3 linked regions of the Tunturibacter psychrotolerans genome follow. The protein of the gene in region 2 interacts with the protein of the main gene of each other region in a pairwise test. Links are inferred from orthologs where the notes say so. Each region holds a gene or a part of one and is shown on either strand. Other genes may lie near its edges.

Region 1 (7,186 bases), 3.0 Mb from region 2 along the record:
CTGGGGACTACGAGCCGTGAGATCGGTTCGCTGCATTGATGTGCTGCGGTCTTCGCGCATGGTGGTGACGGTTGCGCCCGCGGGTAGGCGTGGGCCTGAGTCGGTGGCCGGGGGTGAAGGGGACGCGGGCAGATATTGCCAGGTTTTTTAATGGATCTACGCCGGGAGTGGGAATTTCGATCAGGACACCGGAGGGGGAGTCATTGCGGGAGATGCAGGGATGGCAGATGTCGGTGCCGAACCATAAGGATGGAAACGCGGATATTTTGTTTGACCGGCGGCCTACGGATGCGCCCTTCTTTCAGGTAGGGGCTACGTTTGCTTCGCCGAAGGACGAGCACTACTACGGCCTGGGACAAAATCAGGAAGGGTATCTCGATCGGCGGGGACATGTGGTTCGTTGTGCGCACGACTGCAACGCTCCAGCGGGGCAGAGCGTATGTGTTCCTTTCATAGTTACAAATAGAGGATATGGAATCGTTTGGGATAATCCTTCGGCCACGACGGTGTCGTGGGTTTAATGATGTGACGCGATGGACGTCGAATGTGGGCCAGAGGGTTTCGTTCTTCGTGATTGCAGGTAAGACGTATGACGAGATTTACGCAGGATATCGGCTGCTGACGGGAGATGTGCCGATGCTGGCCGAAATCGGCGTATGGGTACATCCAGTGCAAGCAGAGGTATACGAGCCAGGAGGAGTTGATGGCGGTGGCGCGAGGGTATCGTGGACGCCATCTGCCAATTGACGACCTCGTGATCGACTGGTTTCACTACACGAAGATCGGTGAGATGGATATGGATCCGGCGCGTTGGCCTGACCCCGTCTCGATGAACAAGCAACTGCACGCGATGAACTTTCATACGATGATCAGCGTCTGGACGCGGTTTGTGCCCGAGAGCCGTTACTACAAGACGGTTTTGACGAATGGGTGGTTCGAGGCATTGGCAGATGGGACGCCGACAAATGGGCTGCCGTACGATCGCGCGGGGTCGGATATTGATTCGACGAATCCTGAGGCGGCGAGGTGGTTCTGGGGAATTGTGAAGGAGAACTATGTTGCGAAGGGGTTCGATTCGTTCTGGGCGGATGAGACGGAGCCGGACCTGCCGCCGAATGGGAGCTATTGGCATATCGGGCCGGGGACGTAGTACTTCAATGTGTTTCCGCTGTTTCATACTGTGGCGTTTTATGACGGGTTCAGAAGGGATTTGAAGACGCGGGCTTTGATCTGGCTCGTGATTCTTATCTCGGGGCGCAGCATAATGGGGCGGTCTTCTGGTCTTCGGATATCAATGCGAATTGGGATACGTTGAAGCGGCAGGTCCCGACGGGGATTAACTTCGTAGCGTAGGGAATGCCCTACTGGAGCACGGACATTGGCGGGTGGTAGTATCTGCCGGCGGTGCACAAGCCTGAGCGGACGCCGTTGATCGATCCTTCGGATGCGCGTGCAAATGTGGGCGGCTATGACGACTATCCGGAGCTGTATGTGCGGTGGTTTGAGTATGGGGCGTTTCAACCGAACTTTCGGAGCCATGGCAGCCGGCCACAGAATGAGGTGTGGTCGTATGGGAGGCAGGCTGAGCCGATTCTCGAGAAGTATCTCAAGTTGAGATATGAGCTTATGCCATACATCTACTCGCTCGCGCACGGAACGCACGAGAATGGCGCGCCGTTTATGCGTGGATTGTTTATGGACTTTGGCGATGATCCGAAGGTGGTCGATGTTGGCGATGAATATATGTTTGGGCCATCGCTATTGGTCGCTCCGGTGGTGGAGCAAGGCGTCACTTCACGCGAGGTATATCTGCCGGCTGGGACGGATTGGTATAACTTCTGGACGAATGAGCGGATGCACGGCGGGCAGACGGTGATGGTGGCTGCGCCGATTGATGTGATTCCGCTGTTTGTGAAGGCGGCGTCGATTCTTCCGCTAGGTGAAGCGGTGGAGAGTACAAATGAGCGGCAGAGGCTCGCGAAGGTGAAGGTCTATCCAGGTGCGGATGGGGAGTTTGAGCTGTATCGCGACGATGGGACAACGTATGAGTACGAGCAGGGAAAGTCGGAGCTGACTCGGTTCCATTGGTCGGATAGGACAAAGAATCTGACCCGGACGGGGACGAAGGCTGAAGTGGTATCGGAGGATGGATTGGTGGAAGTGGTTGGGGCGGGGCACTAGATACGGCAGATCTTTGTGATTAGTGGCTGTCGGTTGCACGAGTCTCGGGTAATTGTGCCCTTTCTATATTGTCTGGACGTAAGATGATTGCACGCTGGGCTGGGTTTGGTTCAAGGGGGATCGTGTTATGGGACAGGTTGAGGTTTCATCGAGATTGGCACTGAGTGAGTTGGCGCCGCGGTTGGTGCAGTCGGAGATCCGCGCGATGAGCGTGGCGTGCGATGCGATGGGTGGAGTAAACCTGGCACAAGGCGTTTGCGATACGGAGGTGCCGGAAGTCGTGTCCGAAGGGGCGATTCGGGCGATTCGAGATGGGTTCAATATCTATACGCGCCTGGATGGGATTCCGCGGCTGAGAAAGGCGATTGCGGGAAAGGTGGAGCGAACGCTGGGGATTGTGGTCGATCCGGAACGCGAGGTGCTGGTGACCAGCGGAGTGACGGGCGCGTTTCAGGCCGCGGCGATGGCCCTCCTGAATCCGGGCGATGAGGTGCTGGTGTTCGAGCCGTTCTACGGGTATCACGTGAATACGCTGAGCTCGTTGCGGGTGGCGGCGGTCGCGGTGCCATTGGCCGCACCAGACTGGGGGCTCGATCTGAAGGCGGTGCGGGCTGCGATTACACCCAGGACGCGGGGGATGGTGATCAATACGCCTTCAAATCCCTCGGGGAAAGTGTTTACGCGGGTGGAACTCGAGGGTTTGGCGAAGATTGCGGAGGAGTTCGATCTGTTCTTGTTTACCGATGAGATCTATGAGCACTTCGTTTATGGAGGAGCAACACATCTGAGCCCGGCGTCGATTCCGGGGATGCGGGAGCGGACGATCTTGATGTCGGGTTTTTCAAAGACGTTTTCGGTGACAGGATGGAGAGTGGGATACCTAATTGCAGATGCGCGATGGCTGGGGTCGATTGGGTACTTTCATGACCTGACGTACGTGTGCGCACCTGCGCCAATGCAGCACGGCGTGGCGGATGGGGTGGAGCAACTTGGAGACGATTTTTATACCGGGCTGGCGTTGGAGCACGAGGTGAAGCGCACCATGATCGTGGACGCGCTGCGGGAAGCGGGAATGAGGCCGCATGTGCCAGATGGCGCTTACTATGTGCTGGCTTCTGCGGCAGGCCTGCCGGGCGCGACGGCGGCTGACAAAGCGAGGGCGCTTTTGGCGAAGACCGGAGTAGCTGCGGTGGCGGGGTCGGCTTTTTTCAGGCCGGGCAAGGGGGAGGATCTGCTGCGGTTTTGTTTCGCGAAGAAAGATAAGGATCTGGCGGAGGCTTGCCGGCGGCTGCGGACCATGGGGTCGCCTGCAGATCTATAAGATAAAGAGGTATGCCGTCTTTCTCTGAAGTGACGCGGATTGAAGCCGCGATCAAGAATAAGAACTCGAAGGAACTGGAGTGGTCGCTCTGGTACTGCCGGATGCGGCAGGCCGTACCCAGTGCGTTGCCCGGGGATGTGAAGTACTGGCGGGGGATCGAGGTGCTCGTGAAGGATGCGCTGGCCCCTCCCGCGGCCGCGAAGGTTTATCCGGCGAAGAAGAAGAAACCGAATCGCGGGCTAGGGTTAGGGCCTGTCGAGACTGGTGAAAAAGAGAGTTAGATATCTACGCTTGTGGCGTCGGAATCGTGATTATGGAAATCCCGGATATCGAGCCGCGCGGCAGTTTTTGTTGGCCCGCCTCGCACGGTTGGTTACGTCTCTGTAAAATATCGAGTGCAGCAGAGGAGAACGTATGGCATCAGCAATGGCAGGGATTGAGGCGTTGAAGGGAACCCATCAGCAGTTGAAGTCGCGGATGGAGAGTTCCGTAGAGGATTTTCGCGGGCATCTGCTGTCGGCGCGGACCGGGCGGGCGAACGTGCATATGCTCGACCAGATCAAGGTGGACTACTACGGCACGGATACACCTGTGGCCCAGATGGGCCAGGTGTCGACGCCCGAGCCTACGCTGATCCTGGTGCAGCCCTACGATGCGGGGATGGTGTCGGCGATCGAGAAGGCGATTCGTACGTCGGGGACGGGACTGAATCCGATGACGGATGGGAAGGTGATTCGCGTGCCTGTGCCGCCGATGACCGAGGAGCGGCGCAAGGATGTGGTGAAGCAGTTGAATAAGACGCTCGAGGATCATAAGACGGCGATCCGCAATATCCGCCGCGATGGCAATGATCAGATCAAGAAGGCGGCGAAGGACAAGCTGATCTCGGCCGACGATGAGAAGCGGGCGAACGAAGAGGTTCAGCAGTTGACCGACGTGGAGATCAAGCGGATTGAGGAGCTTTTCAAGGCGAAGGAAAAAGAGATCATGACGGTCTGAAGATTTTCAGACCCGCAGAAATCCGGGAACCGGTTTACAAGACGGACGGCCTTCACTGTACATGGTGAAGGCCGTCTTTTCGTGAGGATGGGTTGGTGGTAAACATTTCGTTGCCCGTCGTGCGAACTTGTTCGCCTCGCGCCTTGAGAAGGATACGGCTCTTGCATTCAAAACAGATCCAGGGGAAGTAGCCGAAGAAGGGGAAGAGTTTGTTCTCGAAGAAACCCCCACGCCTGGTTCTTGTGAGTTTGCCGTGGTGGCATTTTGTGCATTGCATCGGTTGCCTCCGTTGTTGCTCTTGGTCCACAGCCAACAAGCTGATTAGAGTTACGGTGGAGAGCGTGGGGTTGGATTGCTGGATGGGATTGACTTGTAAAAAATTAGGGTGTCTAGCGAAACGCCGGGTTTGGCGTTGGTCTGAAAGTTGTGATGCTTTCGGGACTTGTGCCGATGACTGGATCAGTCGTCCTCACCGTGCGGGAGGGGCGAGATCTGGGAGGCGGGCGTGGACGAGTTCGAGGGCCGGGAGTCGGAGGGGCAGGAGGAGCGGCGAGGCGTGGCGGTCGAGGGGATCGTCGATAGGCGAGAGCATACGCGCTATGCCGTGGATGCCTGGGCCGAGGTGATGGTGAAGGATGGAACGATGCTGTTTCGCGGGCGGGTGCTGGATGTGAGCGCGGGTGGATGCTACATCGAGACAGAAGCTCGGCTGCGACTGGCTCCCGGAACACCAGTGGAGATTGTATTTCGGGCGCACGACCGTGTGCTGAAATGTGATGGAACCAGCAGGATGGTGAGGACGCGAGGAGCTGGATTTTTGTTTGAGGCGATGACGCCTAAGGTGCGGGCGGGGCTTGAGGGACTGATTGCAGAGTTGAGTCGGGATCCTTAGCTGGTGGTGTGGTCGACGATGATCTTCCAGCCGTCGGTGGTCTTTTCTAGAACCAGGGAGAAGATGCCTCCAGCGTTCCCACCATCTTTTTTGCCCCGGTCGAGGTGGTATTTGCCGATGCAGACGGCAAAGTTTTCATCGAGAGGGTGGACTTCGAGATCGGTGAAGGAGAGGGTTCCCATGGCGGCGCGTGTCGGGTAGTCGCGCTTGTACTGGTCAACCATGCCGGCGTAGCCGCGGGAGACCTGGTGACCAATGAAGAGAGTGTCGGGGGAGTCTTTGTAACCACTCGCGAAGGCGGTGAGGTCGCCTTTGTTCCATGCAGCCTCCTGGGCGAGGAGGACTTTGATGACGTCGAGCTCCTGGCGCGTGGCGGTGTGGAGAGGGTCTGGCGTTTGCGCGGGAAGGGTGACCGGCGCAAGGAGGACGAGCAAGACGGCAGCAAGGCGAAGAGAGGAACGCAGTGGCATAGAAAACCTCGAAGAGGAAGCTGTCTGGTTGGGCGCTGCTTCGTATGTTTGCTTAACAGGACGCCTTGTCAGGTTGGATTGATAGTAGACCATGTCAGTGAAAGATTCGGCTTCACAAGCCTCATTACGGTAACTGTTCGAGCACTCTTCCGGTGAGTCGTCGATCTGTATCGGGACCGAACGAGGATTGCCGGTTATTGTTTTGACAAGGGTGTTGATGACACGATCGAACTCAGCGCGATTGCCTGGTCTGGACACGTTGCGAGCAATCGCGATTGTGGCTGTGATGCTGTATCACTTGGAATCGTTTCTTCCTGAGAAGATGACCGCTGCCGCTCAGTTTGGCTGGATTGGGGTCGACCTGTTCTTTGTGCTGAGCGGATATCTAATCGGGACGCAGTTGTTGAGGCCGTACGCCCACGGAGAGAGACCTTCGGTGCGGCAGTTCTACCGGCGGAGAGCGTACCGGATTCTGCCGGCGTATCTCGTTGTCTTGTGGTTTTACCTTGTATTCCCCACATGGCGGGAGTCTCCGGTGCTGCCGCCGTTGTGGCAGTTTTTGACGTTTACAGTCAATCTGTTCTTCGTCGACTTTAGCCATCATGCTTTTTCGCATGTCTGGTCGCTGTGCGTGGAAGAGCACTTTTATCTGGTTCTCCCGCTGTTGGTGATCTTGTTGATGCGAAGACCATCGCTGCGGAAGACGGTGCTTGTGATCGGAGCTGTTGTTCTATTCGGGATCTGCTTTCGCGGCTACGAATTGTTTTCGTTGATTGCGCCGTCGGGATGGAGCGGCCGCGGAGTGTCCGACGACTTCGGCACGTTTTACTACAAATATCTCTACTATCCGACTTACTCACGACTTGACGGCCTGGTTGTGGGCGTGACGCTGGCGTTGGTGCGGCTGTTCAGGCCAGGTTGGTGGGGCTGGATGACCCGTAGAGGACATGCGGCTCTTATCCTGGGGTTGGCGCTGACTGGGTTCGTCTGCTGGATGTTTCGAGATCATGGAATGGCAGATGCTACGAAGGTTGCGGCTTGGGGTACGGTGGTTGGCTATCCGCTGCTGGCGGCCGGGTTGGGTTTGCTTGTGGTTTCAAGCGTGAGCAGCGATGGGTGGCTGAGCAGGTTTCGCTTGCCCGGAGCGGAGCTGCTGGCTACGCTCGCATTCAGCCTTTATCTGACGCATAAAGAGGTTGCGCATCTGGATCGGAAGTATCTTCCGTCGCTTGCCGGTGCGCGGGATGCGAAGACAGTCGTGATTTATGCGGTGACCTGTTTGCTGGCTGCAGGGGCGTTGTATGGGCTGGTGGAGCGCCCGTT
Region 2 (8,343 bases):
CGCCGCAAGCACCATCCGATGGTTCATTCCCACCAAAACTTCATGCGCAGCGATCGCTTCCTTCAATACAGGTGGCAGCGTGTCCGCATAGGCCTGCTCCGAGGTTTTCACTCCAAAATCGATCACCGGTTCCAACAGCGCTTTTACCTCAGGCGCAGAGATTTCGGGTACATGTCCTTCAAAGATCAGCGTAATTCGCGAGCCGGTAGCCGCCTGCCCGTTCGTCTGTGTGACGGGAGCGTCATTGATTTGCACATGGCTTAGAAAGCGGTGTTTCGCATACGGTCCGCCATTAAGATCGAGAATAATTCGATCCGGTTTGATCTCCAACGACGTAATAATTACGCGGTCGCCCAGTGCGGCAGCCTCACCCTTCTGGTAAATCAGCTTCCTGTAGTCGGCTCCACCGGGGCTAATCGGGCCATTCGCGCGAAGCGTCACGGCCGCGCTCACGGGCAGTGCACGGTGAGCAAATCCCTGTTCCGCCTCGAGGTTTCTAACCAATTCCCGGCGCCCACGTTCCGTCATCACGGTATCTGGAAGCGAGACATGCGTGGGGGAAAAATCCGTGGAGATGTCTGCAGTCGCAGTGCCCTCACCTACGACAAAAACCTGACTATGAGCCGTCTTCAACGACAACGCTAGGAGACCTATGAGGAGGGCCGATCTGTGTTGAAAGAGTGCCATTGAAGCACCTCAGATAACAACAGCTTGCGCCTTCTCTTCCCCTTTTGACAAGAGCTGCTTCACTAAATTTCGACCAGACCACTTGAAATCGGCAAAATTGTCCCGGAATGAAAGAGGGGCGATTTATCAGCTCTGGCTAAAGCTTCGGCTCATCCCCAGCCGAACGAGTCTGCGAGGTCATAGGCAGAATCTGGACCAACGAAGTTGGAGCGGCTGACGGCGCCTGTTGCTCCATCGCCACATGAGCCGGAGGTGGCTGAACCTCCAGCGCATATCCACGCGCAACAATCGGCTTATGCGTGTAATCCCATGCGTAATCGCGTGTGATGCGTACCAGGACCACAACTCCGACCAGTAGCGCAATCGCGGTGAATCCAGCGCCTTCGGGTCCGTAACCACCGCCAGTCAGCCAGAGAGGGCCAACCGCCCGCGTCTGCACAACACTTGCGAAGTCATTGATTCCGCTGATTGGAAGGCCAAACAGTATCCCAATGCTCGCATTCCAGGCAAAGTGCAACCCCCAGGGGAGCCACAGGCCGTGTGTCCGCAGCCACGCCACTGAGAGGAGCAGGCCAGCCAACATCGTCACGAAAACACTCGCCCAGGTTGCACCGGGATTCAGAGCGTGTCCGAGCCCAAACAGAAGCGACATCCCAATTGTTGCCGCGACCGGTCCAACCGCTTCAATCAAGCGACGGAAAGGGTAACCCCGAAATGCGATCTCCTCAGCCAGAGCTGCAATCGCGAGGGTTCCAAGATTCGAAAGTAACAGCCATACCGCTCGCGGCTGCATCCACAGCTGGACATCCAACTTTCCCATCAAGGCCATCGGAAGAACGGCCAACACTACGCAACCCCAACCCAGAGCAACCCCGAGAATCCACTCTCGCAGCGATGTTGCTCTCTTCGGCAGACCAAGAACGTCGCGGAGCTTCGAGTTTCGATGTGCAATCGCCTGTAGGATCGAGAACCCGACCGCCAGCAAAAAGATCAGAAAGAACGCTGCGAGCAATGGTCGTGCGGCGTCGATACTAAGCCGTCCCGAAATACCACGCGCTGCACGCCCTGCCAGCACATCCGAGGCGAGAAACCAGGTCGCAGATGTTACGAAGAGCGCCAGCTGCAAAGTGCGCTCAGAGCGGCCTGGATATGTCGAATTGATGGCTTGCAACGCTGGCTACTCCAGAAACGGTCGTACACCGCTAAGCGGTGGTGTAAAACTGCGCGATGTTGCGAAACTTGGTGTAGCGCTGCTCCAATAGCGTATCGAGCGGTAAATCACGAAGAGTTGCAAGATGGTCCCGCAGTCTTTGGTCGACTAGTACCATCGCAGCCTCGGGATCGTTCTGGGTCCCACCCCATGGCTCCGGCAGCACTTCATCGACACAGCCAAGAAGTTTGACGTCTACTGCCGTATATTTCAAAGCCGCAGCAGCCTGCTGCTTCTTGCTCGCGTCCTTCCACATGATCGACGCACAGGCTTCTGGTGAGATAACCGAATAAATCGCGTTCTCGAGCATCAGCACCCGATCGGCCACGGCCAACGCCAAAGCTCCGCCCGAGCCGCCTTCTCCGGTAATAGTCGCAATTGTGGGAACTCGCAGTCTGGACATCTCCAACAGGTTGCGTGCGATCGCTTCGGCTTGTCCACGCTCCTCTGCCCCAATCCCAGGATAGGCGCCCGCAAGGTCCATAAACGTAAAGACGGGCCGGCCAAACTTTTCCGCTATTTTCATTGCCCGCAGAGCCTTGCGGTATCCCTCAGGATCAGGACTGCCAAACTTTCGTGCGACCCGCTCCTTCAGGGTGCGGCCCTTCAGGTTCCCGATCACCATCACCGGTTCGTCGTGAAAACGCGCCATGCCACAGCTCATCGCCGCGTCGTCGCCAAAGGCACGGTCGCCATGGATCTCGCTGAAGTCGGTAAACAATGCTGCAATGAAGTCCATCGGGTAGGGGCGCTGGGGGTGCCGTGCCAGCTCCGTCTTTATCCACGCTTCGGGAGTTGGTGCGGATACTGCCTGGGAATGCGCTGTTCTTCCGGTCTCGTGTTCTGCCATTGTCTGGGTATGCTTCGCTGATTTCTATAACGATTGTATGGCATCGCCCGCTAGTCGATGATCCGAACCCCTCCGCGGCCAACTAGTTCCTCAACCTTATCTATAAAAAGTCGATCTGCGGCAACCAGGCAGTTGTGAGGCTCAAGCACCGCGCAAAACTCCCCTGGCTCCTCAAGATCAAGCAGAAGCTTCCCCTTACCCGGAGCACCAACCAGGATGGCATGCAATTTCTCCAGCAGCGCCACGTCCGGATTGTGCAGTGGCACCTTGATCCGCAACGAATCCGGCAGCTTGATCTTTACGTCCTCCAGCGCCTGAATGCTAGAAATGGCCAATTTCGGCGCAGAATCTTCTTCCCCGCGCAGCACGCCCCGGATAACTACCGGCACATCGATCTTCAGCTTCTCCGCCAACTTCTCGTACGACTGAGGAAATGCGATCAACTCGATCTTCCCGACCGTATCCTCGAGTGAAGCCTGCGCATACATCTCACCGGAGCGCTTGGACTTTGCCACCTTCAGGCCCGTAATGACGCCTGCGATAGAAATCTCGTTCTGTGGTTCCTCACTACGTCCACGGCGAAACACCTGTGGCTCAGGTTTCATCTCACAAGCCGTTGCTGTATCGACCACCTTCATGTTCCGTAACTTCTCCCGGTATTTATCCATCGGGTGTCCCGAGACAAAGAATCCCAACACCTCTTTTTCATTCTGCAAACGAGTATGTTCATCCCACTCCGCCACGCTCGGCAGCGCGTCTTCCCCGTTATTCGAGGAAGACGGATGCAGGTCAGCGTCGAAGATTCCAAACAATCCATGCTGACCAGCCGCCTCATCTCTCTGCGACTTCTGTGCCCTCTCCATCGCTTTATCGAGAGCAGCGCACAATGCAGCCCGGCCGCCAAACGCATCCATCGCGCCAGCTTTGATCAGTGACTCGAGTACCCGTTTATTCAGCAACCGCAGATCAACCTTCTCGCAGAACTCCCACAGGCTCGAGAAGCCCTTCTTCCCTGCTGCCTGCAGTGCCGTACGAGCCGCAATGATTGACTCAATTGCGTTATGCCCCACGTTCTTGATCGCCGCAAGCCCAAACCCGATCGCCCCATTGATCGGCGTAAAGTTCGCATCCGAAACCTGCACATTCGGGGGCACCACTGAGATGTTCATCTCGCGGCACTCCGAGATGTACTTCACGACATTCTCCGGCTTTGACGTTTCGCTCGTCAGCAGCGCCGCCATAAACTCCACCGGGTAATGCGTCTTCAACCAGGCGGTGTGGTATGCCAGCAGCGCGTAAGCTGCTGAGTGCGATTTGTTGAATCCATATCCGGCGAACTGCGCCATTAGGTCGAAGATCTTCCCAGCGGTATCCTTCGGATGCTTATTCGCTGCCGCGCCGCTCATAAACCGGTCGCGCTGCTTTGCCATCTCCGCAGGATCTTTCTTCCCCATCGCACGCCGCAACAAATCCGAATCGCCAAGCGAATAACCCGCCAGCACATTCGAGATCTGCATGACCTGCTCCTGGTACACGATGACCCCAAGCGTCTCCTTCAGAATCGTCTCAAGCTCGGGCAACTCGTAGCTCACAGGCCGCCGGCCCCACTTACGTTCGATGAAGTCATCGATCATGCCACCTTGAATAGGCCCCGGGCGATAGAGCGCATTCAACGCCGTCAGATCCTCCACCGTGTTCGGCTTATACCGCCGCAGCACATCTCGCATCCCACCCGACTCAAACTGAAAAACGCCCGACGTCAGTGCGCGGTGATAGATCTGCTCATAGGTCGTCACATCGTCAAGCGGCACTGTCGACATGTCGACATCCTTGCCGGTCGTCGATTTGATCAGCTTCAGCGCATCGTCGATCACCGTCAGCGTCGTCAATCCGAGGAAGTCCATCTTGAGAAGTCCCATCTTCTCGACGGCCTTCATGTCATACGCTGTAACGATATCGTCGTTCTTTGCCCGCGTCACCGGAACCAGCTCCGTCAGCGGCTTCGGCGCAATCACCACACCCGCAGCATGCACGCCCGCACCACGCACCAGCCCTTCCAGTCGCAGCGCGGCATCGATCAACTCTTTAATCTTCGGATCGCCTTCATACGCGCCCGCCAGCGTGGGCGAATCCTTCAGAGCCTGATCAATCGTGATGCCGATCGTAGGCGGTATCATCTTCGCAATCCGGTCGACTTCACCATACGGCATATCCAGGGCCCGTCCAACGTCCTTGATCGCCGCCTTCGCCGCCATTGTGTTGAACGTGATGATCTGCGCAACCTGATCACGACCGTACTTCCGATTGACGTACTCAATCACTTCGCCGCGCCGGTTCATACAGAAGTCAATATCGATATCCGGCATCGATACACGTTCCGGATTCAAAAAACGCTCAAACAGAAGTTCGTTCTGCAGTGGGTCTATATCCGTAATCTGCATCACATAAGCAACCAGCGAGCCCGCAGCCGATCCACGGCCAGGCCCTACAGGAATATTTTGCTCGCGTGCATATTTGATAAAGTCCCAAACAATCATGAAATAGCCGGAAAACTTCATCTGTTTGATGATGTTTAGTTCGCGATCCAATCGCGCGTGGTACTCCGGAATCGTCTTCTTCAGGAGACCCCGGTCACGAAGATGCGCCACTGCCGTTTCAAGCCGCATCTCCAAACCCTTCCGGCACACCTGCTCGAAATAGCTGTCCAGCGTCTCACCTTCGGGCACCACAAAGTCCGGAAACGGATTATCGACCTTCACCATCTTCACGTTGCAGCGCTCGATAAACTGCATCGTTCGCGTGCAAACCTCTGGGTTTTGTGAGAAGGTGCGCAGCATCTCCTCCGCACTCTTGATGTAAAACTCCTGCGTGTCGAACTTGAAGCGCTTCGGGTCATTCATGCTGCCCGCGGTCTGAACGCAGAGCAGAATCTCATGTGCACGTGAATCATCAGCAGCAACATAGTGGCTGTCGTTGGTCGCGATCAGCGGAATATCAAGCTCCCGTTCCATCTTGAACAACGCATCGCAAACAGCCTTGTCCGGCGCCAGCCCGTGATCCTGAATCTCGAGAAAGTAATTCCCCTTCCCAAAAAGGTCCTGATAGAAACCGGCCGTACGTTTCGCCTCATCGTACTTGTCATCCATCAGGAATTGGTTCACTTCACCCGCAAGACAGCCAGAGAAACCGATCAGCCCCTCGGAGTGCCGAGCAAGGAAATCCTTGGACACCCGCGGCTTCCGATAGAACCCATGGAGTGCCGCCTCGCTCGTCAATCGAACCAGATTGCGATAGCCTTCCTGGTTTTCCGCCAGCACAAGCAAGTGGTTATACTTGTCGCCCTCAGGTGCAGCGCGATGATCATCGTTCTTGCAGATATAAAGTTCACACCCGAGAATCGGCTTGATTCCCTTCTTCTGCATTGCGTCAAAGAAGTGCACCGCGCCAAAGATATTTCCATGGTCGGTCATCGCAGCTGCGGTCTGGCCAATTTTGCTCAAATGCGCGGCGAGTTTATCTACGTCACACGCGCCATCGAGAAGGGAGTAATCAGTATGAAGATGAAGGTGGGTGAACTCTGCTGCCATTCCTCTAGTTTAGAACCCTCCACCCCATAGGAAAACGCGGTCCCAAATCGCCGCATCAGAATGCATAACCAATGGCCAGCATCTTCCTCATCGAAGCAATCAGCCGGCGAATTCGCCGCCGAAAACGCGAGAAGAAGCTACACTTCGCCACTCAATGGCCAAACACTCAGGCCGAAATCAACCATTGGAAGGTTCTGAACGCCGAGCAGGAGGTAGCCACGACGGGGGCTCCCTATCAAATCGAAGCTGGCTTCCATTTCAAACTTGATGGCGAATACTATGGCGGCTACCTTCGCAGCATCGCGCTCACCCACCATGAGGCAGAGTCCAAGGCCACCGGTAGCCCCCGCGTAAACATTCGCTACAACCCTACAAATCCAGACGAAACCGTAGTATTCGCCGAAGACAACCCAGACAATCTTCCCTTCCGCATCATCTCCGGCTGACTATCGCCAAGCCGCGGTTAGGCTGGTTGCGGCAGAAAGCGCGAAGCTGGAAAGCCGAAGATCCGCAGTCTCAGGCAATATTCCGCCTCGACCGCAAAGTGCAACATCTTCTGCAGCGTCGAGTACTCTGGGGGCCATGGCGCTCCAGAGGTTCGCCACGCAAAGGAGTAGTGCGCAAGGATTAGCCCAGCACGAGGAAGGTGGCTCGGCGAACTGATGACCTCCGCACTCTTCCAATGATGAGCCTCCATAATTTGCTCGCTATAGTAAATATTCTGAATCGTATTTTGCGCCTGGTCTTCTACCGTAATGTCACTAGTCGGCACCCCCTGCGCAACCGCCAAAGTCTTCATTACGTCGGCCTCGGTAAACCGATTGTGCGCAGCGCCGCCGGTAAAGATCAGGTGAGGAGCAACGCCCGCTTTATATTCCCGTGCCCCTTCCATAGTGCGCTCCCGCTGCTCCGGCGAAGGTGTTCCATCTGCTTCGGCAGGATTTCCCAGAACGATGAGAGTGTCGAAGTGAGTAAGGTCGGTATTATGGTGCGGTATATTTCGATACACAAATGCGGTGCCGATAACTACCACTAAAACCACCACCAGTGCGCTGATCAAAACCTTCCGAAGTGACTGCATTTGGCCTCAAACTCTCCGTTCTGAACAAGACTAGTGGCGAGTTCCACATAATGATCGACTGCCTCAAGGAGCTCTCGTTTCGAAATCTTTTCCCGGGGTGTATGCGCTACATGAATCGAGCCCGGTCCCAACAGGAACGGTTCACCCCACGCCGTCAGCTTAGGAATGTCGGTCGTAAACTTTGCGATCATCGTCGGGAGACTCCCCACCTTCCTCATTCTTACGAACGGCAAATCAAGACTGAACTCAACATCCGCCCGATCGCCCACCGCCGCGACAATCGACCTCCTCACCTCATCCGACGGCCCCACCAGGCGAACCAGGATATGCGCCTCAGCTTTGTCCGCGATCACATTCGGAGCACGCCCACCATCGATCAATCCGATGTTCAAAGTGGAAGGGCCAATCTCCGGCTCGACTGGCAATTGCAGCGCCAGAACATCATGGAGTGCTTCGATCAATTTATCGATTGCGGACTCGCCCAACTCTGGATAAGCAGAGTGCGCCATGCGGCCCTTCGCCCTGAGTTCAACCCGCAACGCGCCCTTCGACGCCAGGGCCAGACGATTGTCCGTCGGTTCCCCATTGATCAAAAAACGCGACCCCTTAGGAGACAAGTTAGCGGCGGCAGCGCCAGCCGAATCTCGTTCCTCTCCCACTACGAACAGCAGTCCAACCTTAACTCCTCCCTCACGCAACCGATCCGCAGCCGCAACTTGCGCGGCGATAATTCCCTTCGCGTCGCAGGTTCCTCGGCCATACAAAAACTCATCATCCTCGGAGCAGCCGAAGAACGGAGGGACAGTATCCATGTGGGTGGATAGCACTACATCCGGAGTAATTCCGGGCATCGCTGCGTACACGTTGAAACGCTCTCCGCTGCCTGCTCCCGGCGTGCTTGCGCCGTCCGGCTGTTCGACCTCCGTCC
Region 3 (7,132 bases), 430 kb from region 2 along the record:
CCGCAGACCCCATCGGCAGCCAGGGCCTTGCGCTCCCGAAAGCCACAGAACTCGAAGCGGAGATACCTTTCAACATCATCCCCGCCGACCTCCACTACGTCTGCATGACGCAATACGACAAGAACTTCAAGCTCCCCATCGTCATCCCAGCCGAATCGATGGACAATCTCCTGGCCAATCTCATGTCGCAGGCCAGCCTCCGCAACCTCCGCGTAGCCGAGACGGAAAAGTACGCTCACGTCACGTACTTCTTCAACGGCGGCATAGAAAAGCCATTTGCGGGCGAAGACCGCGCACTCATAGACTCACAAAAAGTAGCCACCTATGACCTCGCCCCCGAGATGTCCGCCGCAGGCATCGCCGACGCTGTCATCAAAGCCGTCAACGACACCGCCTTCGACGTCATCATCGTCAACTTCGCCAACGCCGACATGGTCGGCCACTCCGGCAAAATGGAACCCACCATCCGCGCCGTCGAAACCGTGGACACCCAACTAGGCCGCATCTATCAGGCCATCAAACAACGCGGCGGCTCGCTCCTCGTCACCGCCGACCACGGCAACGCCGAGATGCTCATCGACCCCGCCACCGGTGGCCCCCACACCGCCCACACCACCAACCCCGTACCCTTCCTCTACGTCACCGAAGAAGGCAACAAACCAACCCTCCGCGAAGGCGGAAGCCTACGCGACATCTCCCCCACCATCCTGTCCCTGCTAAACCTCGACCAACCCAGCCAAATGACCGGCGGCAACCTGGCGACCAAACCGACGTCGACGAACTAATCCATGATGGGGAATTGAAGATAGGGTTTGGATACCGTTGCGACCTTATCCGACTCAGCCTCTTTGAACGAATCTTCACCAGGAGCGATCACAAACGTTACATCCACCTTGATGTAAGGGTAGCGCTTGTAGACATAGTGATTCCACTCGCGGAATGAGATTCCCCCCTCAGTCGCGAAATTTTTCAGAACGTCGGCACGTGTCATCCCGGGATGAAGCGCGTCCGCGATCTTGATCACAGCATCGATCTTTCTTGTGAGCGATGAGTCGATCTGCGAAGGTTGGTTTGCCTGTTGACCGGGTGCCGATCCGCAGAGGAGGGAAAACACTAACCAGCAGGACGCGACCTTGAGAGACAGAGTGAGACCTCAGCCAAACACTTTATGAGATGTCAGTAACCGTTCCATCTGCCTTCTTCGTAAACGAATGAAGCAGCTGTCCCTTCTCATCCAGATGCCGCAAAGTCAGCGTCTCCGCCGTAACTTCCAGATCGCTGAACCCGTAAACGCGCGCCGCATAAGGCCCACGCTCCGCCTCATCAATCAGCAGTGGATACAGATCGGCCCCACCCCCACCCGATAAAACAAACGAAGTCGGATGCCCTTCAAATTCCAAATGCTGCATGTCGTGGTCGTGCCCAGCCAGATACAGATGCACCTTGTGCTTCCGCAACAACGGCTCCCAATCCCGAACCAAAACCTTATGATCCCCATGCGGCCCATTCGAAAAAATCGGATGATGCCCCATCACCACCAGAAACGGAGTCTTCCGCGGTTTTTCCAACTCAGCCGCCAGCCACGTCAACTGCTCGGCCTGCTGCTCCGGAGTGAGAGTAAAGTTCACCCCAGCAGCCTGCGGCCCTTCAGGGTGAGGCATGTTGCTATCCAGTGCAATCACAGTCATCAAAGGCTTCTTCGCCGGAAACTCAAAGCGGTACCACAGCGAAGGCATCGTCCAACGCGTCCCACCCGCTCTCGCATACTCCAGCTCCGCCGCGACCTTACTCTGCGGCATCCGCTGATAGTCATGGTTCCCCGCAATTGCATACGCCGGACAATCAAACACGCTCCTGGGATACATCTCTTCAAACTGCGTCTGCCAGCGAACATCCTTCACACCGCCTGGCAGCGGCCCATACCAGTTGTCCCCCAGCATCATCAACGCTTCGGTCGTGAATCCCTGTACGCGCACATACGCCTGCATCGCCTTCGCCACACGGCTCTGCGCCTCGAAGTTCTCATATCCCCAATCGCCCACCATCAGCAACCGCGACGCGCCATTCGCCGAACCCGCCTGCTTCGAACTCGCAAACGACGGCAAAGCACCCAATCCAGCTAACGCACTGAACGCAAAACTCTGGCGCAGAAAACGCCGCCGCGAAACTACTTCACTCGGACCCATGAACCACCCTTTGGTTATCTATGCATGTACAAGAGGTTAGACGATCCACCCGCGTCAAAAGCCGCGAAAGGGAACAGCTAAAACTCGCGCCGCCCCTCCATCGCTCGCGTCATCGTCACCTCATCGGCATATTCAATATCGCTCCCCGCTGGCACTCCCGTCGCAATTCTCGTCACCTTCACATCGGCCTTCGTCTTCCGTAACTCGAGCGCCAGATATCCCGCCGTAGCCTCTCCCTCTGTCGTCGGCGAGGTCGCCAGAATTACCTCGTCCACCTCCGCCAAACGAGTCAGCAGATTCGCAATCCGCAACTGCTCCGGTCCCACCCCGCCAATCGGCGAAAGTGTCCCATGCAACACGTGATACACGCCGTGGTAGCTCCGCGTCTTCTCAATCGTCCCAATATTCGTCGGCTCTTCCACCACGCAAACCAGCCTCTGATTCCGCACCGGACTCGTGCAATACCCACATGGATCAACATCCGTAATGTTGTTGCAGATCGAGCAAAGTCGCAGGTGTAGCTTCAACTCCCGTATCGCCACGGACAGCGCCTCAGCTTCCTCCGCCGACGATCGCAACACATGAAACGCCAGCCGCTGCGCGCTTTTGCTCCCAATTCCCGGCAGCTTCCTCAACTCTTCAATCAGCCGAGACATTGGCTGCGCAAAACGATTCGGGGTAGAGCCAAACGGACCAGCCACTTATCCCAACCCCGGTAGATCCGGCAGACCCAACCCACCCATCATTCCCTGCACGCTCGACTTCATCGCCTCATCCGCACGTCGCCCCGCTTCATTCACCGCTGCTGCAATCAGATCCTCCAACAACTCCAGATCGCTCGCGGAACTCCCCATCGCGGTCGGCTCGATCTTTACCCGCAGAAGCTCTTTCTTGCCGTTCATCCGCACGGTCACCACGCCACCGCCGCTCGAAGCCTCGACCACCGTCGCAGCGAGCTTCTTCTCCATCTGCTCCTGCATCAGCTTCGCCTGCCCCATCATCTCTTTCATCTTTCCGAGATCAGAAAAATCCATCACTATCTCCAGTGCTGTTACGAGTAGCTAGTCGTTGTCCCGCAGATCGATCACATTTCGAATCTCGGCGTTGAACAACGTCTGAGCCCTTTGCACTATTGGATGCTCCATAGCCTTCGCTTGGACGCTCCCACTTTTCACTGCCCGCGGTTTTTTCGCATTGGCAGCGTTCTTCACGCCCGGCAGCAACACCAGTTTCAATGCCCGAGCATCAGCCTCCCGTAGCGCAGCCTTCACCAACTTCTCCACCTCGGGATTGATCACTAACGGCAGCATCGTCTTCGACAGTTCGGTCTGCACCCGGACCTCGCCTTCCGTTACAGTCCACTCTGCATCCGCCAAAGCATCCGCCGGCGTCGCCTGGTTCTTCGCCGCCAACAAAGTATCAACGGCCACCCTCTGCAACTCCTCCGCAGAATGTAACGCAACTGGTTGCACATTCGAACGACTCTCTGAGCCCTCCACCTCTGCAACGGCCTGCAATGTTGCAATCTCCGTCTCCGCCATATCCCCCAGTTCCAGCAACGCAGCGCCCTTCGCATCACCGTCCGTCAGCACCATCTCCGCAGGCGTCGCAACAGAAACCGGCATAGGCACTGCGGCAGGCAACGGCATCGGAGCCGCGATCGGTACAACCGGAGCCGCAACTGGAACAACAGGAATCGCAACTGGAACAAGAGGAACCACAATCGGCGCTGCCACCACAGCCTTCTCATCAAACCGATTTCTACTCTGGTCCTTTTCAAAGGGAGAAAACGCCGGTCTCGCACTCGCTACCGTCGCACTCGTCTCCAGCACGCGTGCCGTTGCAGCTCCGCTCACCGGATTCCTCGTTGGCGCAGCAGCAGGCGCACTCACCGTCTTCGCTGTTGCCACACCTGGGCCGGGCCTTGCGGCGCCGGTAACAGGGAACTGACTCAACACCGCTTCAATCGGCAAAAGCCGCCGCAGATGCACCAATTTCAGTAAGCCCAGCTCGAAGTGAAACCGCTGCTCCTGCCTATATCCCAACTCATCGAACGTCTTCAACATCACCTGCAGAAATCTGGTCAATTCCTCTTCGCTGAACAGTGCAGCCGACCGCCCCGCGCGCCGCTGCTCGTCCGCCGAGATCTGCAGCAGCTCACCCGCAACCCCATCTGCGCCCGCGCCATCCACGCCGATACCGGCAATCTTCGCAATCACCGTATTCCGCAGGTACCGCACAAACTGCCGCGCCAACTGCGCCGGAGAATTTCCCGCATCCAGCAGTTGATTTGCAACCGTAATCACCTCAGCGCTGCGATTCCCATCCACCGCCTCGAGAATCCGTTCAAACACAGCGTTCGGAACCGTCCCCATCAGCTCCCGAATCTGTCCCGCATCCAGCCTTGCCCGTCCATCTTCGACCGGCGCACTCGCAATCGCCTGGTCCATAATCGAAAGCGCATCGCGCATCGACCCATCGCCAGCCTCCGCGAGTAGACTCAGCGCAGCATCATCCGCGTCTACACCCTCCCGCTCAGCAATCCCGCGCAACTCACCCAGAATATCCACCAGCTTCACCGCATGAAAGCTGAAGTGCTGGCATCGCGATCGCACCGTCTGTGGAATATCCTCCGGCTGTGTCGTCGCCATCATGAAGACAATATGATCCGGCGGCTCCTCCAACGTCTTCAGCAGCGCATTGAACGCCGCATCCGTAATCTGGTGCGCCTCATCGAGTATGTAAATCTTGTACTTATCCCGCGCCGGCCGATACCGCGCCGCATCCCGCAGCTCACGAATCTCGTCGATTCCACGATTGGTCGCGGCATCGATCTCAATCACATCGACCGCATTACCCGCCCTGATCTCCGTACAACTCTCGCACACCTCGCAGGGCTCTGCCGTCGGCCGCACCGCCGAACCAATGGCATTCCGGCAGTTCAACGCCATCGCCAGGATGCGTGCAATCGTCGTCTTCCCGATGCCGCGATGTCCGCTGAAGATATATCCGTGCGCTATCCGACCTTGCGTCAACGCATTCATCAACGTCACGGTCACGTGATCCTGTCCCGCAACATCTGCGAAACGCTGAGGCCGGTATTTCCTTGCAAGAACCTGATAAGCCATAGAAAGAGACAATCGATCCGCTGAAGTCTGGTATTGAGAAATCGTGCGTTATGCATGAGGCCGCGATAGCGATGCCACCAGCCCCACTTTCCCTATTGTATCGTCGTATCGCGAGCAGGCACACCAAGCCCCTTCAGGGAGTGCAAATGACGAAAACAGTCAATCTTCTCAAAAGTCTTCTCCATAATTTTGGAGTAGTCCTGGTCGTATTCGGTTTTGCTTTTCTCGGACGAAAGATCGATTCCTTTCTGGGCATAACCGGCTTTCATTCTGTCTTTACCACAGCCGCAGCCTGGTTATTTCTAGTCATCGGTTTTCTCGTGCGAGTATGGGCGGCGTTCCACTTCTACGAGCAGCGCATGAAAGTCATTTCGCTGGTGCCCCAGAAGAAGCTGATTACGACAGGCCCTTTCCGCTACTCAAGAAATCCGCTCTATCTCGGTGGAAATCTATTCATATTCCTTGGATCTGTCTTGTTTCTCGGATCGCCGGCCGGAATCGTTCTCACGGCCATCAACCTCATCTTTGTGGATCTCATGATTCGGCGAGAGGAAAAACAACTCGCGCACGAATTTGGCCGCGAGTGGATGTCCTACCGGAATCGCGTGCGTCGATGGCTCTAAAGTCAACCGTGGCAATCTCCAAAAGGTAGTGCACATCCTCAAATCCGCTTGGTGCTAGCCGACCTCTACTCTTCTTCCCGACCGACCTTTCCCGTTTTCCTTCGCCGCCTTCCGAGCCCGCCGTTTTACCTCAGCCTCGCTGAACATCGTCCCTCTGCACTGCGTCGCCCCGCAATAGCAGTTCTGTTCTTCATCGTCACTGTCGTAGAGGTTGTACTCATACGTCAGCTCCTCCCCAGCCGCAATGTCCCGGATCGCAACGACAAACACCCGCCCGTCCACATTCTCCGACTCGCAGTTCGGGTCACACGAGTGGTTGATAAACATCGCCGTCCCGAATCCATCGATCACCAGCCCATTCTCCCCACAGCTAAACAGATAGGTAATATCACGGTCCTGATATCGCTCATCCGCCTCGTCTTTGGTGAATCTTGGCCCGTCATACTCGACGACCCGCTTGCCCTTTTTTATAGCCCGAGTTGTATAGCAGCCCGCCGCATGAATCGACGAAGAACGAATAATGAGTCCATCAACCATAGTCAAAGAAGTTCCATCAAATAAAATAGAGGCAGGGAAGCGGCCTGGGTCAGCTGACTATAACAAACCTCCGCGCAACATCGTCAAAGTATCGAACAGGAACTCTGAATCCCTATGGCAATCGGCCTTAGAATCCGCGCATCGCTCGCCGCCTTCCTCTTCTCCGCGGCCTGCCACGCACAGACTGCGCCCGCGCAAAACCCACCAGCCCCATGCCAGAACGCCTCTCAACCATCCGCACCATGCCCGCCACCGGCAAAAAAACCTTCAACCGCCGAACAGTTCCCCTTCCCCGGCGCCCCCGTAAAGCCAGCAGCCCCACCACCCGACTCGCCAGGCTCCGCCACCACGCCTTCTTCCGCCGCAGCCGACCACCCCTTCCCAACAACACCCACTCCCGCTCTCCCCGGAGACGATTCCAGCAGTAGCAGTGGGAGTAGCAATAGCGACAGTAGCAGCTCCAGCGGCACAGATCCCGAGGTCCCCGACACCGACATGCCCAAACCGGGCACCGAGGGTAGTTCCGTCCATCGCAAACTCCCGAAAGTCCAGCGTGTCCAGACCGACGACGAGCGCGTCGACGAAGACCTGCGAGTCGCCAAGTTCTACATGCGCGACGACAACCTGAAGGGCGCCTATCTCCGCGCCCAGGACGCCG

Evidence for each region. The genes of interacting proteins can lie anywhere in the genome.
Region 1: the proteins of dnaE (region 2) and RBB77_RS01235 interact in binary tests that used the Escherichia coli proteins (3 or more experiments, as listed by UniProt). The link is inferred for Tunturibacter psychrotolerans from one-to-one orthologs.
Region 3: the proteins of dnaE (region 2) and dnaX interact in binary tests that used the Escherichia coli proteins (3 or more experiments, as listed by UniProt). The link is inferred for Tunturibacter psychrotolerans from one-to-one orthologs.

The regions. Positions count from the first base shown.
Region 1 is NZ_CP132942.1:321,935-329,120, reverse strand. What follows is about bases 1,451-4,405. They hold RBB77_RS01235 (pyridoxal phosphate-dependent aminotransferase), read left to right. Parts: upstream 1,451-2,308; coding sequence 2,309-3,502; downstream 3,503-4,405. Other genes in these bases: frr (ribosome recycling factor), read left to right, coding at 3,917-4,405; RBB77_RS01230 (hypothetical protein), read left to right, coding at 3,514-3,783; RBB77_RS01240 (DUF5110 domain-containing protein), read left to right, coding at 1,627-2,181. In the rest of the region: RBB77_RS01255 (hypothetical protein), read left to right, coding at 168-521; RBB77_RS01250 (TIM-barrel domain-containing protein), read left to right, coding at 704-1,150; more of frr, read left to right, coding at 4,406-4,501; RBB77_RS01220 (PilZ domain-containing protein), read left to right, coding at 5,007-5,393; RBB77_RS01215 (YybH family protein), read right to left, coding at 5,390-5,863; RBB77_RS01210 (acyltransferase family protein), read left to right, coding at 6,081-7,186. UniProt on the Escherichia coli protein: Shows aminotransferase activity with methionine and histidine as substrates, and to a lesser extent also with phenylalanine.
Region 2 is NZ_CP132942.1:3,368,632-3,376,974, reverse strand. What follows is about bases 2,598-6,709. They hold dnaE (DNA polymerase III subunit alpha), read right to left. Parts: upstream 6,335-6,709; coding sequence 2,798-6,334; downstream 2,598-2,797. Other genes in these bases: RBB77_RS13950 (DUF3592 domain-containing protein), read left to right, coding at 6,406-6,709; RBB77_RS13960 (acetyl-CoA carboxylase carboxyltransferase subunit alpha), read right to left, coding at 2,598-2,747. In the rest of the region: RBB77_RS13970 (hypothetical protein), read right to left, coding at 1-687; RBB77_RS13965 (CPBP family intramembrane glutamic endopeptidase), read right to left, coding at 824-1,858; more of RBB77_RS13960, read right to left, coding at 1,890-2,597; more of RBB77_RS13950, read left to right, coding at 6,710-6,780; RBB77_RS13945 (YdcF family protein), read right to left, coding at 6,798-7,415; RBB77_RS13940 (M20/M25/M40 family metallo-hydrolase), read right to left, coding at 7,391-8,343. UniProt on the Escherichia coli protein: DNA polymerase III is a complex, multichain enzyme responsible for most of the replicative synthesis in bacteria. This DNA polymerase also exhibits 3' to 5' exonuclease activity. The alpha chain is the DNA polymerase catalytic subunit.
Region 3 is NZ_CP132942.1:2,935,085-2,942,216, forward strand. Bases 2,782-5,682 are described here. They hold dnaX (DNA polymerase III subunit gamma/tau), read right to left. Parts: upstream 5,315-5,682; coding sequence 3,248-5,314; downstream 2,782-3,247. Other genes in these bases: recR (recombination mediator RecR), read right to left, coding at 2,782-2,842; RBB77_RS12150 (YbaB/EbfC family nucleoid-associated protein), read right to left, coding at 2,888-3,220; RBB77_RS12160 (methyltransferase family protein), read left to right, coding at 5,461-5,682. Also shown: gpmI (2,3-bisphosphoglycerate-independent phosphoglycerate mutase), read left to right, coding at 1-785; RBB77_RS12135 (hypothetical protein), read right to left, coding at 782-1,024; RBB77_RS12140 (metallophosphoesterase), read right to left, coding at 1,167-2,186; more of recR, read right to left, coding at 2,264-2,781; more of RBB77_RS12160, read left to right, coding at 5,683-5,937; RBB77_RS12165 (SET domain-containing protein), read right to left, coding at 5,992-6,474; RBB77_RS12170 (hypothetical protein), read left to right, coding at 6,589-7,132. UniProt on the Escherichia coli protein: Part of the beta sliding clamp loading complex, which hydrolyzes ATP to load the beta clamp onto primed DNA to form the DNA replication pre-initiation complex.